DNA from 4 places in the Photobacterium sp. MCCC 1A19761 genome. Region 2 is predicted to be linked to each of the others. Evidence: predicted binding sites of a transcription regulator. Region 2 holds the regulator's gene; each other region holds the start of a gene.
The links. The regulator CRP, encoded in region 2, controls carbon source genes, mostly activating them, when cyclic AMP is high. The targets are predictions, from matches to a motif close to TGTGANNNNNNTCACA.
Positions count from the first base shown of each region.

Region 1: VV869_RS16300 (NupC/NupG family nucleoside CNT transporter) is a predicted target of CRP. The motif match lies at 1,527-1,542, and genes of this name have one in related genera.
Region 3: VV869_RS08860 (CTP synthase) is a predicted target of CRP. The motif match lies at 2,524-2,539, and genes of this name have one in related genera.
Region 4: nagE (N-acetylglucosamine-specific PTS transporter subunit IIBC) is a predicted target of CRP. The motif match lies at 2,559-2,574, and genes of this name have one in related genera.

Region 1 covers NZ_JAZGTF010000017.1:142,707-146,922, forward strand. Annotated here, with positions in the region: gene glgX (glycogen debranching protein GlgX) at 1-400, shown strand, start outside; gene VV869_RS16290 (hypothetical protein) at 455-664, shown strand; gene VV869_RS16295 (TatD family hydrolase) at 675-1,469, shown strand; gene VV869_RS16300 (NupC/NupG family nucleoside CNT transporter) at 1,690-2,943, shown strand; gene VV869_RS16305 (XapX domain-containing protein) at 3,407-3,583, shown strand; gene deoC (deoxyribose-phosphate aldolase) at 3,988-4,216, shown strand, end outside.
Region 2 covers NZ_JAZGTF010000009.1:223,631-227,846, reverse strand. Annotated here, with positions in the region: gene VV869_RS11445 (phosphoribulokinase) at 1-717, shown strand, start outside; gene VV869_RS11440 (OsmC family protein) at 782-1,186, opposite strand; gene crp (cAMP-activated global transcriptional regulator CRP) at 1,460-2,092, shown strand; gene VV869_RS11430 (hypothetical protein) at 2,447-2,641, shown strand; gene VV869_RS11425 (DUF1338 domain-containing protein) at 2,838-3,632, opposite strand; gene astD (succinylglutamate-semialdehyde dehydrogenase) at 3,679-4,216, opposite strand, start outside.
Region 3 covers NZ_JAZGTF010000006.1:211,742-215,957, forward strand. Annotated here, with positions in the region: gene relA (GTP diphosphokinase) at 1-1,549, shown strand, start outside; gene mazG (nucleoside triphosphate pyrophosphohydrolase) at 1,631-2,434, shown strand; gene VV869_RS08860 (CTP synthase) at 2,623-4,216, shown strand, end outside.
Region 4 covers NZ_JAZGTF010000001.1:352,337-356,552, forward strand. Annotated here, with positions in the region: gene glnS (glutamine--tRNA ligase) at 1-656, opposite strand, end outside; gene nagE (N-acetylglucosamine-specific PTS transporter subunit IIBC) at 879-2,441, opposite strand; gene nagB (glucosamine-6-phosphate deaminase) at 2,694-3,494, shown strand; gene nagA (N-acetylglucosamine-6-phosphate deacetylase) at 3,512-4,216, shown strand, end outside.

The DNA of each region.
Region 1 (4,216 bases), on a different contig from region 2:
TTTTGTCCGGCTGATGAACCGGATCCGGCGCTACGAGGAAACCATCGACTGGCACATGCATGTCTCGCTCAACACCGTGCTCAAAAGCGTCGGGATTGACTGGCACGGCCTGAAACCGAATCAGCCGGACTGGTCGGCCCATTCCCATTCTCTGGCCTCGACGGTGATCCACCCGATCAGCGGTGATGAGTTGTATGTGATCTGCAATGCCTACTGGGACCCGCTGATTTTTACCCTGCCGGACCGGGATTATCAGGACTGGCACCTTTTAGTGAATACCGCTGCGCCCAGCCCGGCTGATATCTATCCCATTGAGCAAGCGCCGCGTTATTATGACGAGACGATTTTGGTGACCGGGCGTAGTATGATCGTCATGGTTGCCAAGCCCGGCCATAAGTAGGCTCTATGTATAAGCAGGCTCTATGCGTGAGTGAGGCTCAATGAGCGAAAAGTCATGAATGATACGTCAAATGGGGAGAAGTCGATGCTGAACTGGCTGAAGCGGGGGATTGCCCGCTACGATCAATGGTGTGAACGCCTGGGGTTGGTTCCGGAAAACCGCCGCTGTTGTACGCCGATTCGTTACGATGAAGACGATCCACGCCATCCGTTGCAGCGTCGTGCCCGGTGCCAACTGAAAAACAGCGAATCCCGGCAGGATTAAAGGCGAGGCCATGATGATCGACAGCCACTGTCATTTCGATTTTGCGCCGTTTGATGCTGACCCGGCGGGGTACTTGGCCAAGGCTCGCCAAGTCGGGGTCGAGGCGCTGGTGATCCCGTCCGTCGGTGAGCGCAACTGGCAGGCGGTTCAGGCGCTGAGCCACCAGTTTGACTCAGTCTATTATGCGCTGGGCCTACACCCTTTTTTCAGTGCAGAGCACAGCGAGGCATCGCTGGCGTCTCTCGCTGAGCGTTTGGCGCAGGTGGCAGGCGAGGGCGCACAGCACGATCGCAAATGTGTGGCGGTCGGCGAGTGCGGACTTGATTTTGCCATTGCGCAGGCCGATCGCGATCAACAGCTGGCGTTGCTGCAACAGCAACTGATCCTTGCCAATACCTACCGGTTGCCGGTGATCTTGCACTGCCGTAAAGCCTTCCCGGAGCTGGTTGCCTTATTAAAGCAACATCCGCCGATTGCCGGGGGAGTCTATCATGGGTTTAGCGGCAGTCTGGCCCAGGCCGAGCAGGTGGTGGCGCTGGGGCTGAAGATCGGCGTCGGCGGGACCATTACCTATCCGAGGGCGAACAAGACCCGCAACACGGTAGCAGCATTGCCGCTGGAGGCGCTGGTGCTGGAGACTGATGCACCGGATATGCCGGTGGCCGGCCATCAGGGCGAGCCGAATCGTCCCGATCGGTTGTGTCATGTGATGCAGTCGCTTGTGGCGCTGCGGTCGGAATCTGCTCAGGAAATTGAATCGGTCACTTGCTTAACCACAACTGAACTCTTTGGCCTTTCTGTGTGAGGACGGTCACTGAATAAAAACGGTTGCGCAATTGGTTGCGTTAATTGCGGCACGTATAGTGATTTATGTCACAGCTGTGATTAAACTTTCACTTGGTTTCCGCATAAAGTGTGACGTTAGCATTACTTTATCCCGAATGGGGTTTGTATAATGCAGCGGACTCTTAAATGAGCCGAATTGTCGAGACGCCAAACTTAAACTTAAAGGGATGCCATAAACTATGAGCCTGTTTATGAGCCTGGTTGGGATGGCTGTGCTGCTGGGTATTGCAGTACTGTTATCTGATAACCGCAAAGCTATTAATTTACGTACTGTGGGTGGGGCATTTGCCATTCAATTTACTCTGGGTGCTTTCGTACTCTACGTTCCGTGGGGTAAGAATGCACTGGGCGCGGCAAGTGGCGCCGTTCAGAGTGTGATTGACTATGGTAATGTCGGTATTGAGTTCCTGTTCGGTAACCTGGTGAACTTCTCTGTTGAAGGCATTGGTTTCATCTTTGCATTCAAAGTGTTGCCAACGGTTATCTTCTTCTCTGCACTGATCAGCGTGCTGTACTACCTGGGCGTGATGCAAGTTGTCATCAACGTACTGGGTGGCGGTCTGCGTAAAGTGCTGGGTACATCAAATGCGGAATCCATGTCTGCAACAGCTAACATTTTTGTTGGTCAAACTGAAGCGCCGTTGGTTGTGCGTCCGTTTGTACCAAAAATGACGCAGTCTGAGCTGTTTGCGGTGATGTGTGGTGGTCTGGCGTCTGTTGCCGGTGGTGTACTGGCGGGTTATGCAGCCATGGGTGTACCGCTGGAGTACCTGATTGCAGCCTCGTTCATGGCAGCACCAGGTGGCCTGTTGTTCGCAAAAATCATCAAGCCTGAAACCGACACGCCAATCGAGCAAATCACTGGCGATGACGTGCAAGGCGACGACAAGCCTGCAAACGCCATCGATGCGGCGGCAAGCGGTGCCTCTTCAGGTATGCAACTGGCGCTGAACATCGGTGCGATGCTGCTGGCGTTCGTGGGTCTGATTGCCCTGATCAACGGGATGCTGGGTGGTATCGGTGGCTGGTTCGGTATGCCTGAGCTGACGCTGGAACTGATCCTGGGTTACGTGTTCATGCCGCTGGCTTACCTGATTGGTGTGCCATGGGCAGATGCCAACATCGCGGGCTCTTTCATCGGTCAGAAACTGATCCTGAACGAATTCGTGGCTTACCTGAGCTACGTTCCTTACCTGGGCGATGCAGCGCCGGTTGTCCTGTCTGAGAAGACCAAAGCAATCATCTCGTTTGCCCTGTGTGGTTTCGCGAACCTGTCTTCAGTCGCAATTCTGCTGGGTGGTCTGGGGAGCATTGCCCCGAACCGTCGTCACGACATTGCACGCTTCGGTATGAAAGCCGTTGCTGCAGGTACGCTGTCGAACCTGATGTCTGCGACCATCGCTGGTCTGTTCATCAGCCTGAGCGCGATGTAAGACATTCCTCAACTGAGGATGCCAAACGCCACAGCCTTGCTGTGGCGTTTTTGTATCTGTCGTCTCGGGGATGCCCAAAGTCCAAAGTCCAAAGTCCAAAGCCCAAAGTCCAAAGCCAAGCAACTTGGCGCATCAGTATCCGCGGGATCTGCCGGGAACTCGGATTGCCTGGCCGGTTGACCCCGTTCCGCTAGTGTCACCCGTCAGGTTCTGCTCTGGTGTCTGCCTCTGCCTCTGCCTCTGCCTCTGCCTCTGTTTCGGAAAAAGCACAGCCACAGCCATCAACACCCTGGGTAAACATTTCCGAACCCGGCGGCAGGGAAAAGCCATAAAATCGATTGCGCTCCGATTTCTGCCGCTGGGCATTGTTTACCATGGGCGGTAGTGAACAAGCGACACCTCAGGTGCAGCAGACTACACTTTTCTTGGTGCTGTGACAGACAGAGAGAAGTGTATGAATACCATGTATGAAGTTCTGCTGGCGCTGATGGCCGGGTTTATCGTCGGGGTTTTGTTTTCAGCGATTAAGCTGCCAATCCCGGCACCACCGGTACTCTCCGGGGTGATGGGGATCGTCGGGGTATACCTGGGCGCGATTGCCTACCGCTGGATTATCGAGCACTTTTTCACCTCCTTATAGCGCAGGCGGTACGCTGCAGATTGTGTTCTCGCGGTAAACAGATTGTCCACTACAGGAAACGTATCTTTGATGGTGGGGTGTTCATCAGCTTGCTATGATGGGCCGGAACCATCAAAGATTGACGGTAGCTGTTTCAGTAGATTTACGTCGTGGTGAGATGCTTGTCACGATTTGCTGAATGGCACGACGGCAGGGTAACCCGGAGGGCCGGATATCCTGCGCGGTGAAAAGGAAATCAATCAGGTTGCGCATGCCGAAATGACAGCCTGAGTCTTCAAGGAATCAAGTCCGCTCATTGAACTGTTCGCGATAGGCGCACCGTGTGCGGTGGCGCTACTGTTCGCCTCAGGCGGATGGAACAGTTTCTATAAGCTTGGTAGAAAATAACTGGACTGGAGATAGTCATGAGCGATTTAAAAGCTGCTGCACTGCGTGCACTTCAACTAATGGATCTTACCACTCTGAATGACGACGACACCGACGCCAAAGTCATCGAGCTGTGTAAGAACGCCAAAACGCCTGTAGGCAATACAGCAGCGATCTGCATCTACCCACGTTTCATTCCTGTAGCGAAAAAGCAACTGCGTGAGCAAGGGACGCCGGAAGTGCGCATTGCCACGGTCACGAACTTCC
Region 2 (4,216 bases):
ATGGACGTCGAGATCCGTAAGGCCAAAGAGCAGGGCCGGCATATCAGCTACTTTGGTCCTCAGGCCAATGACTTTGCCCAACTGGAAAACTTTTTCCGTCAGTACGGCGATGACGGCAGCGGTAAATTCCGCCGCTACCTCCACACCTTCGATGAGGCCGTGCCCTACAACCAAATGCCGGGTACTTTTACCCCATGGCAGGATCTGCCGGAAAATACCAATGTCTTGTTCTATGAAGGACTGCACGGCGGGGTAGTGGATGGCGATATCAATGTCGCCCAGCATGTCGACCTGCTGATCGGCATGGTACCGATCGTCAACCTGGAGTGGATTCAGAAAATTGTCCGCGATACCCGCGATCGGGGTCATTCCCGCGAAGCCGTGATGGACTCCGTGGTCCGGTCGATGGATGACTACCTTAACTACATCACCCCGCAGTTCTCACGCACCCATATCAACTTCCAGCGCGTGCCGACAGTTGACACCTCCAACCCGTTTACCGCCAAGGCAATTCCGAGTCTGGATGAAAGCTTTGTGGTGATCCGCTTTCGTGGGATCAAAAATGTCGACTTCCCGTACCTGCTGGCGATGATCCAGGGCTCGTTTATGTCACGCCACAATACCCTGGTGGTGCCGGGCGGCAAGATGAGTTTCGCGATGGAACTGATCATGGGGCCGCTGATCCAGCAGCTGATCGAAACCGGCAAATTCGGCTAAACCGGCTTCCGACTCATATCAGAGCGTGACGAGAAGACTGGCTTCTCGTCACACGCGAACATCCTTACGCTGGCACTACGGCATAGGAGTGGGTCATCTCTACCCCTTCACCCAGCATCAGGCACACCGAGCAGTACTTCTCCAGCGAATCCGCCACGGTTTTGGCCACCAGCGCTTCGTCCAGATCATGGCCGGTGACGACAAAGTGTAGGTTGGCGGTGGTAAAAATGCGCGGCGCCTGCTCCCGGCGGACCGAGGTAATTTGCGCTTCACAGCCGGTGATCTGCTGGCCGGCGGATTTCAGCCCGTCCACCACATCGACCGAGCTGCAACCGCCCGCAGCCATCAGGACCAGCTCCATCGGGCTGGGTGCTGTCGCTCCGCCATTGCCGTCCATCACCACGCTGTGACCGGAGTTGGACTGCCCCAAAAATGTCATCTCTTCGACCCATTTCACCCGTGATTGCATTGCTTACTCCTTACTACTGACAGGGGTTTCAGACACTATCTCACAACTGTGTGATCATGTGCACAGTTAGAACGGCAAAATGCCAATTTCAGATAGATCAATATCAAGAAAAACCCGGCGAAAAAAGATAAACTCTCAACTAATTATTCACGTGAGCTTGCAGCCCAGCGGCTGACTGGCATATCCTAGTCGGCGAACAATGTTATTGTGATGCTCAGCCGCGAATTATAGGGATGTCATTGCTGGGCAACAAACGCAGAGGAAGTTAGTAATATGGTTCCAGGTAAACCTCAAACAGATCCAACGCTAGAGTGGTTTCTTTCGCATTGCCACATTCATAAATACCCATCAAAGAGCACTTTGATCCATGCGGGCGAGAAAGCAGAAACTCTCTACTACATCGTCAAGGGTTCTGTTGCCGTATTGATCAAGGATGAAGAAGGCAAGGAGATGATCCTGTCTTACCTCAACCAGGGCGACTTCATTGGTGAGCTGGGCCTGTTCGAAGAAGGCCAAGAGCGTACCGCCTGGGTTCGTGCTAAAACCCCATGTGAAGTGGCTGAAATCTCATTCAAGAAATTCCGTCAGCTGATCCAGGTGAATCCGGACATCCTGATGCGTCTTTCTGCGCAAATGGCAAGCCGCCTGCAAGTCACCAGCCAGAAAGTCGGCGACCTGGCCTTCCTGGATGTAACCGGTCGTATTGCCCAGACGCTGCTGAATCTGGCCAAGCAGCCAGATGCCATGACCCACCCGGACGGCATGCAGATTAAGATCACCCGTCAGGAAATCGGTCAAATCGTCGGTTGTTCGCGTGAAACCGTCGGTCGTATCCTGAAGATGCTGGAAGAGCAGAACCTGATTTCTGCCCACGGCAAAACCATTGTGGTTTACGGCACCCGCTAAGCGCCGACCCAATCCTATTTCAAAAGCCGCACTCAGTGCGGCTTTTTTCATTTCAGGCCTTGTTCCATTTCGGAGCTGATTTCATTTCTGAGCTTTTTCCATTACAGCGCTTTTCAATTATAGAGCTTTCAGTTACAGCGCTTTCTTCAATCCTGTGACCGGTACGCCCTGCCGGCCCCTCCGGCTTGCACTCTGCCAATTTAATGCTACATTGAGCATATTGCTGGATCGGTATGCCATACGAAGGCATCCCCCGGACAGGTGGCCTCTCGGCAACGAACCACCGAGCAATCAACGGACAAAAAACCGACAACGGACTCACACAAAATCGAGCAACCAACGAACTGTAACGATATGGATATCGAACGTTTTGCGCCCAACACCAGCACCACCCCACCGACGGTGCTGCAAGCTCTGCCCGCCACCATCGAAATGACCGGTTTTAGCGATCCGCGCCACTACCTGGCGCAGCAACCCCCGTTAGATCCCGAAAGCCGCCACCAGGATCAGGAAACCGCCTGGGTGCCGCCGCTCGACAGCCAGCATTAGCCCAAGACCGTTGCAAAAAAACGTTGCAAAAGTCGTTGCAAAAACCGTGGCAACGACATCGGCGAAACGCTTGCTGAGCAATCTGACGGACATAAAAATACAGCCCGGGTAATCTCTTACCCGGGCTGTTGATGGATTCAACGAAGCAGCAGTGCCTCAATGAGCGAACACGGAGGCACGGCTCCTCAGCGCGCGATCACTGATTGGTACTTTCGAAAATCTTATCCGCCGAGGCTTCAACGAAGCCGCGATACAGCTCGCCGTCCGCTGTCGGATAACGCTTGGCAAACTCATAGAACCCGCCCGGGATCTCCCGAACGCCGTCCAGGAAGTTGACCGCCACCCGATCCGCCATGGTCGATGACTGCTCCAGCAACACTTCCGGGCTGCCTTTCACTTCACCGCCCGACTCATTGATCGCAAAACCGTTATGGCGCAGCAGGTGGTTGACCTCGTGTACTTCGGTGAACTGCTCCAGCTGGTTGATGCTCACGGTAAAGTGGTTGGCACCGAAACCATGGGCCGCAACCCAGCCGGCATACTCACTTTCTGCCGACAGCAGCTCGTAAGTAGCATAATCGAGGTCCCACAACCGGCCACCATACAGGAACGCCGGATCGTTCAGAGCCGACTCCGGCACCTGGCTGACCAGATCGCGAACGGTTTGCTGCAGCAGGGATGAGAACTGCCCGACCAACAACTCACTGATAAAGACCTTCGGTGCCGCCGGATTCGGATGCTCGAAATGCTCGGCATACAGCTTCTTCGCTTCGAAGTGATACTTGCCGCACGGCTTATAGCCAATCGCAATAAACGGTGCCGCCAGACGATCCAGTCCGACCTGCGGCAGGTTAAATGTCCGCAGCGCGATATGATCGTTGAGCAGGGGTTCATCTTCCTCAAGCAGGTCATGAACCTGCGCGGCTGATGGACACAAACGCTGGGTGTAATCTTGCCACAGCGCGTTAAACAATTGTTCGACCTTTTCCATGTTGCTTGTTCCCCTTACCTAATCGCAGTGTCGCGGCCGGCGCGACTTACAGAGTGATCCCCGGCGACAGTTGTGCCGGCAATTCGGTATGCTCGCCTTCCATCGATGCCATCGGGTAGGCACAGTAGTCGGCCGCATAGTACGCGCTCGGACGCAGGTTGCCCGAAGCGCCCGGACCACCAAACGGTGCATCACCGCTGGCACCGGTCAGCTGACGGTTACGGTTGACGATCCCGGCACGGATATGGTCAATAAAGTATTGCCACTCGTCATCCTGAGTCGTCACCAGACCCGCAGACAGGCCGTAACGCGTGTTATTGGCCAGCTCAACCGCTTGGGCCAGATCATCATAGCGGGCCACCTGCAGCAGCGGACCGAAGTATTCTTCATCCGGCAGCTCAGCAATCTTGCTGACTTCAATGATCCCCGGCGTGACCACGGCGCCCTGACCACGTTTGGCCTCCAGCAGCACCTCACCACCCAGGCTCACCAGGTTTTCCTGGGCACGGATGATGTTATCCGCCGCCGTGACCGAAATTTGCGGGCCCATAAACGGCTGTGGCTCGGCAAACGGACCATCGACA
Region 3 (4,216 bases), on a different contig from region 2:
CGAACACTACATCGAGCATTTTGTCGAAGATCTCGACCGTGCGATGAAGGCGTCCAACATCAAGGCGGAAGTCCACGGCCGTCCGAAGCACATCTACAGCATCTGGCGCAAGATGCAGAAGAAGAACCTGGCGTTCGACGAGCTGTTTGACGTCCGGGCGGTGCGGATCATTGCCGATCAGCTGCAAGACTGTTACGCCGCGCTGGGGGTGGTGCACACCAAGTACCGTCATCTGCCGAAAGAGTTTGATGACTATGTCGCCAACCCGAAACCGAACGGCTATCAGTCGATCCATACCGTGGTGCTGGGGCCGGAAGGCAAAACCATCGAGATCCAGATCCGAACCAAGCAAATGCATGAAGAGTCGGAACTGGGGGTGGCTGCTCACTGGAAATACAAGGAAGGGGCGACCGGCGGGGCCAAGTCGGCCTACGACGAGAAAATCAACTGGCTGCGCAAACTGCTGGCCTGGCAGGAAGAGATGTCCGATTCCGGCGAGATGCTGGAAGAGCTGCGCAGTCAGGTGTTTGATGATCGCGTCTACGCTTTTACGCCGAAAGGGGATGTGGTCGACCTGCCGATGAATGCTACACCGCTTGATTTTGCCTACCACATTCACTCGGAAGTGGGGCACCGGTGTATCGGCGCCAAGGTCGAAGGGCGGATTGTGCCGTTTACCTATCACCTGCAAATGGGCGATCAGGTCGAGATCATCACCCAGAAGGAGCCGAACCCGTCGCGCGACTGGCTGAACCCGAACCTGGGCTTTGTGACTTCCAGCCGGGCCCGGGCCAAGGTGCATGCCTGGTTCCGTAAGCAGGACCGTGACAAGAACATCGCCGCCGGGCGGGAAATCCTCGAGACCGAGCTGGCCAAAATCGGTGCGACGCTGAAAGATGCCGAAGCCTACGCGCTGAAGCGGTTCAATGTACCGTCGCCGGTCGAACTGTTTGCCGGGATCGGCAGCGGCGACCTGCGGATCAATCAGGTCGTTAACCACATCAATGCGCTGGTGAACAAGCCGACGGCCGCGGAAGAAGATCAGCAGCTGCTGGAAAAACTCAGTGAAGCCGGCCAGAGAACCGCCAAAAAGCCACAGCGGGATGCCGTGGTGGTGGAAGGGGTGGATAACCTGATGACCCACCTGGCCCGGTGTTGCCAGCCGATCCCGGGCGATGAGATCCAGGGTTTCGTGACCCAGGGACGTGGCATTTCGGTGCACCGCCAGGACTGCGAACAGCTGGAAGAGCTGCGCCATGTTGCGCCGGAGCGGATCATCGATACCGTCTGGGGCGGCGGCTTTGTCGGCAGCTATACGCTGACGGTCCGGGTAACGGCCTCGGAGCGTAACGGCTTGTTGAAGGAGCTGACCAACACCTTCGCCAACGAGAAGGTGAAAGTGGCCGGGGTGAAGAGCCGGATCGATTTCAAAAAACAAATGTCGATCATGGACTTCGACCTGGAGCTGACTGATCTGGAAGTGTTGGGCCGGGTGCTCAAGCGGGTGGAGCAGGTCAAGGATGTTGCTGAAGCCAAGCGGCTCCATTAATGTCTCCCATCACGGGATTGGAACGGGTAGCCTGGCTGCCCGTTTTTGTATCGCCAGCAAATTGAAAAGGCAGTATTTGACATGAGTGACAACACACCGACGGCCATTGAGCTGTTGCTCGAGATTATGGCGAAATTGCGGGATCCCGAGACGGGATGTCCGTGGGATCTGAAGCAGGACTTTGCCTCCATCGTGCCGCACACGCTCGAAGAAGCGTATGAGGTCGCCGATGCCATCAATCAGAAAAATTGGGATGAGGTGCGCGAAGAGCTGGGGGATTTGCTGTTTCAGGTGATCTTTTACAGTCAGCTCGGCAAAGAGCAGGGGCTGTTTGCGTTTGAAGATGTGGTCCGCGGTATCAATGACAAATTGATCCGCCGCCATCCCCATGTGTTCGGAGACACCGAGTTTGCCAGCGAGGCGGAGATCCACGCCAACTGGGAAGCCGAAAAAGCCAAAGAGCGGGCCGCGAAAGCCGCAGATGCCAGTCTGCTGGCCAATATCCCCCAAGCCCTGCCGGCGCTGCTCCGGGCGGAAAAAATCCAGAAACGCTGTGCCAAGCACGGCTTTGACTGGGACAGCCTGGGGCCGGTGGTCGAGAAAGTCCGCGAAGAATTGGACGAAGTGATGGATGAAGTCATCCAGGTGTCACCGTCTCAGGACAACATCGAGGATGAGATCGGCGATCTGCTGTTTGCTGTGGTCAACCTCAGCCGCCATCTGAAAGTGAAGCCGGAAACGGCACTGCAGCGGGCCAACCAAAAATTCGAACGCCGGTTTCGCGAAGTTGAAAAAAGTGTGCTAGAACAAGGGAAGCGTGTTGAAGACTGCTCGCTCGAGATGCTCGATCAGGAATGGCATCGCGTCAAACAGCGCGAGCGTTAACCGCCTTGCTTAGCCGTTGAACGGAATGAGGTCCCGGCGGCAGTACCCGCCGGGATCTTTGATTTGAGACAAAAAAAAACTGCCAATGCTGTGATAGTTTTCACGTTGTGGCGATAAAGTGTGTCTGGTATACTAATTTCCCGTCCAGATACTTTTTATATCCTCTATACCAATCTTCCAGGTAAAACATGACGACGAATTACATTTTTGTTACGGGCGGGGTCGTATCCTCTCTAGGTAAAGGTATTGCTGCAGCCTCTCTGGCAGCGATTCTAGAAGCACGTGGTCTGAAAGTGACCATGATGAAACTAGACCCTTACATCAACGTTGACCCAGGCACCATGAGCCCGATTCAACACGGTGAAGTATTCGTAACGGAAGACGGTGCAGAGACCGACCTTGACCTGGGTCACTACGAGCGTTTTATTCGCACCAAAATGACCAAGCGCAACAACTTTACGGCTGGCCGCGTGTACGCGGACGTGCTGCGTAAAGAGCGTCGTGGCGACTATCTGGGTGCGACTATCCAGGTCATCCCGCATATCACCAATGAAATCAAAGAGCGTGTGATCGCCGGTGCCGAAGGCCATGATGTGGCGATCGTCGAAGTCGGTGGTACTGTGGGTGACATCGAGTCCCTGCCGTTTATGGAAGCCATCCGTCAGCTGGCGGTTGAACTGGGCCGCGAGCGCGCCATGTTCATGCACCTGACGCTGGTTCCTTACCTGGCTGCTGCCGGTGAAGTGAAAACCAAGCCAACCCAGCATTCGGTGAAAGAGCTGCTGTCGATCGGGATCCAGCCGGATGTGCTGATTTGCCGTTCTGACCGCATGATCCCGGCAAACGAGCGTGCCAAGATTGCACTGTTCTGTAACGTGCCGGAAAAAGCGGTCATCTCAATGAAAGATGTCGATTCCATCTACAAGATCCCACAACTGATCAAGGCTCAGGGCCTGGATGATCTGGTATGTCAGCGCTTTGGCATTAACGCACCGGAAGCAAACCTGTCTGAATGGGAGCAGGTGATCTACGAAGAAGCCAATCCAACGGCTGAAGTGACCATTGGTATGGTCGGTAAGTACATCGAACTGCCGGATGCGTACAAGTCGGTGAACGAAGCCCTGAAACATGCGGGCCTGAAAAACCGCCTGTCAGTCAACATCAAGTACGTGGATTCACAAGATGTTGAATCGAAAGGCACAGAAGTGCTGGAAGGCCTGGATGCAATCCTGGTTCCTGGCGGCTTCGGTGGTCGTGGTGTCGAAGGGAAGATCATCACGGCGCAATATGCCCGTGAAAATAAGATCCCATACCTGGGCATCTGCCTGGGCATGCAAGTGGCGCTGATTGAGTTCGCCCGCAATGTAGCCGGCATGGAAGGCGCGCATTCCACAGAATTTAATCCAGAAACCAAATATCCGGTGGTTGGTCTGATCACCGAGTGGGTTGACAGCGAAGGCAAGGTGGAAGAGCGTACCGAGAAGTCGGATCTGGGCGGCACCATGCGTCTGGGCTCTCAGCTGTGTCATCTGGCCGAAGGCTCGAAAGCTCGTGCGCTGTATGGCAACGCGACGATTCACGAGCGTCATCGCCACCGTTACGAAGTGAATAACAACCTGCTGCCGAAACTGGAGAAAGCGGGTCTGAAAATTTCTGGTCTGTCTGCAGACAAGAAACTGGTGGAAATTATCGAGATCCCGAACCACCCATGGTTTGTGGCGGCTCAGTTCCACCCTGAGTTCACCTCTACGCCTCGCGACGGCCATCCACTGTTTGAAGGCT
Region 4 (4,216 bases), on a different contig from region 2:
GAAATACAATGCGTGAAATCGTACATCGGATAGATGCACCACTTGTCACCGGTTTGATGGTGTGTTGCGAAACGGACACGGTACAACACCGGATCGCGCATCACCATAAACGGTGACGCCATGTCGATCTTGGCGCGCAGGCACATCTTGCCTTCTGCCACTTCCCCATTTTTCATGGACTCGAACAGCGCCAGGCTTTCTTCAACCGGACGATCACGGTACGGGCTTGGTTTCCCAGGCTCGGTCAGTGTTCCGCGGTACTCACGGATCTGTTCCGGGCTCAGCTCATCAACATAAGCTAAGCCTTTATTAATCAATTCAATCGCATACCCGTATAGCTTGTCGAAATAGTTCGATGAATAACAAATCTCACCGTCCCACTCAAAGCCCAGCCAGTTAACATCGTTCTTAATCGACTCAACGTATTCGATGTCTTCTTTTTCAGGGTTCGTATCATCAAAACGAAGATTACATTGACCCTGATAGTCCTGAGCAATGCCGAAGTTCAAGCAGATGGATTTCGCATGACCGATATGCAGGTAGCCGTTCGGCTCCGGCGGGAATCGGGTATGAACGCTTGTATGTTTGCCACTGGCTAGATCCGCATCGATGATTTGGCGGATAAAGTTAGTTGGACGAGCTTCAGACTCACTCATCAAAGACACCTCGTGTGCTTTACAGGATTTGGATTCTCTATGATCCATAAATATGGGTCACGACTCAACAAATAGTATGCATTGTTTGTCGATATGGATAAAAAAACCCCGCTATTGCGGGGTTTCTTGGAGGATATTGCCGGGCAACCGATTTAGTTACCGACAAGTCCCGGGCTTCCTTCTGGCGACGAATCCTTATCAGTCGCGTAGGAAAGCAAAGACTTAAGGCAATTTCACTGAAGAAAGGTCTTCAGAAGCCGGGATTTTCTTCATCTCACCGGCAACAATTTCAGCCAATGGGCCCAGAATAACCTGCAGGTTATTCGTCCCCAGCTTCACAACACCCATCGCACCCAGTGCTTTCAGCGTCTTCTCATCCGCTAGGCTGCTGTCTTTCAGCGTCAGACGCAGACGGGTAATACAGGCATCGATGTTTTCCAGGTTGCCGTGGCCGCCCAGGGCTTTCAGGTATTGCTTCGCCAGTTCACCGGTTTCCTTAGAACCCGTTGCAGCTTCGGTTTCTTCACCGTCGTCATCTTCACGACCAGGTGATTTCAGGTTGAAGGCACGGATGGCCACACTGAAGGTCACGAAGTACAGGAAGAAGAAACCAATGCCGATCATCAGCAGCATTAGAGGCTTCGTCGCCAGACCCCAGTTCAGGGCAAAGTCAATCAGACCCGCGGAGAACGTAAAGCCGTGTAGCGTGCCGAACATATTGGCAATCACCAGAGACAGACCAGTGAAGATTGCATGCAGCGCATACAGTGCCGGTGCCAGGAAGACAAACATGAACTCCAGCGGCTCAGTGATCCCTGTCAGGAAAGAACAGAACGCCACAGAACCCAGTGCACCCATCACTTGGCTGCGTTTATGCTTTGGTGCAGCCAGGATCATCGCCAGTGCCGCGCCCGGCAGACCCCACATCATAATTGGGAAGAAACCGTTCATAAATACGCCGGCAGATTTATCGCCTGCGAAGAAGCGGTTCAGATCACCGGTGTTCACTGTTTCTGTAATCCCCTTCACGACAGCAGTCACTTCCGGAGTCACCGAGTTTTTAAACTCAAAGACATGTGATTGGCCAACGACCAGTTGCTTCGCCAGTGCTGGGTCGATACACAGCTGAGTTGCACCATTCAAGATGGCAACCGGCTCGACATTGATCACCTGACAGCTTCCCATACCAAACCAGAAGTATGAGTTCAGTACATGGTGAAGACCAACAGGGATCAAACCACGGTTCAATACACCGTAAACGAACTGACCAATCGCACCAGAGCTGGATACCGCATGTGCCAAAGCGTCCAAACCGGCTTGAATATGTGGCCAAACTTCACCGGCAACAGCACCGAAGACCAAAGCAAACAGGCCGGACATGATAGGAACCAGACGCTTCCCGGCAAAGAAACCCAACCATGGTGGCAGGCTGGTCATATGAAAACGATTATAAGAATGGCCGGCAATAATACCTGCAATGATGCCGCCGAAGAACGACATATTAATAGAAGGGTCAATCGTTTTTGCAGTGACATCCAAGACGAAGTAAGCCACAGCACCAGCCAGACCAGCCGCACCTGCACCATCTTTAGACAAACCAATCGCGATGCCGATTCCGAATAGTAATGGCAGCTGACCGAAAATAGCACCGCCTGCTTGCGCCATAAATGGAATGTCGAACACGTCCGCTTGTCCCAAGCGCAGTAACAGCCCGGCTACCGGTAGTACAGCAATGGGAAGCATTAACGCTTTACCCAGTTTTTGCATATATCCAAGAATATTCACCTTGATTCCCCCTGTGGTTTTCTCAGATGCGATAGGGATAACTTATTTTAGCTATCCGATTAAGTTATCAGCAGTGTAAGAGATTAATTTTGACCCGCAAATTAAAACCTCAACAATTGTGATCATTATCACCAGCTCAGGCCATGATAGAGCGATTTTGCTAGCCCGATCATAAAACTTATTTTATCATTCAAAACAAAGGATGAATCCGCTACGATTTTATTGTGTTTTCTACTGGAATGAGGTGTCACCGTGAGACTAATCCCACTGCAAGATGCGAAAGAAGTTGGTCTGTGGTCAGCGCGCTATATCGCTGATCGTATTAATAAATTTCAACCTACGGCTGAACGCCCCTTTGTTTTGGGCCTGCCGACGGGCGGGACACCACTGGCGACATATAAGCGCTTGATTGACCTTTATAAAGCCGGAGAAGTAAGTTTCAAGCACGTGGTAACCTTCAATATGGATGAGTACATCGGTATCCCGGCCGACCATCCGGAGTCGTACCGTAGCTTCATGTACAACAACTTCTTTAACCATATTGATATTCAAGAAGAAAACATCAATCTGCTGAACGGAAACACCTTAGATCACGAGGCAGAATGCCAGCGTTACGAGGCGAAAATTAAGTCCTACGGCAAGATTCATCTGTTCATGGGCGGCGTTGGGAACGACGGTCATATTGCCTTTAATGAGCCGGCATCTTCGCTGTCTTCACGGACCCGAATCAAAACCCTGACGCAAGATACGCGTATCGCCAACTCCCGTTTCTTTGAAGGCGACATCAATCAGGTGCCGAAATACGCCCTGACCATCGGGGTCGGCACCCTGCTCGATGCTGCTGAGATCATGATCCTGGTCACCGGCCATGGCAAAGCCCTGGCGCTTGAAGCGGCTGTCGAAGGCTCCGTCAACCACCTGTGGACTGTCTCCGCCCTGCAACTGCATCCGAAGTCCCTGATTGTTTGCGACGAACCGTCCACTCAGGAACTGAAAGTGAAAACCGTGAAGTACTTCCAGGAACTGGAAGCTGAAAATATCAAACACCTGTAACCCGTAAGGAATTGTTCATGTACGCGCTTACCAACTGTCGTATTTTCACCGGAAGCGATGTGCTGAATCACCACGCCGTTATCATTGACGGCGTGAACATTCATGCTGTTTGCCCGGAAACCGAACTGCCTGAAGGGATTGAAGTCCGCGATTTAGCGGGTGCCAACCTCACGCCAGGCTTTATTGATCTGCAACTGAACGGCTGTGGTGGTGTCATGCTCAATGACGAGATCAACGCCGACACTATCCATACCATGCACCGCGCTAACCTGAAGTCCGGCTGTACCAGCTTTCTCCCGACGCTGATCACCTCGTCTGATGACGATATGAAAGCCGCCATCAAAGCCGCGCGCGACTATCACAGCCAGTACCAGAATCACTCGCTCGGCCTGCACCTGGAAGGGCCTTACCTGAACGTGATGAAAAAAGGCATCCATAGTGTCGATCATATCCGTCGCTCCGACGATGCGATGATCCGCACCCTGTGCGACAACGCCGACATCATCACCAAGGTCACCCTGGCGCCGGAACGCAACGATCATGACCACATCCGGCAACTGGCCGATGCCGGGATCATCGTCTCCGCCGGTCACACCAACGCCACCTATGTTGAAGCCCGTCAGGGGTTTGAAGCCGGGATCACGTTTGCCACCCACCTGTTCAATGCCATGAGCCCAATTGCCGGCCGTGAACCGGGCATGGTCGGTGCCATTTACGATACA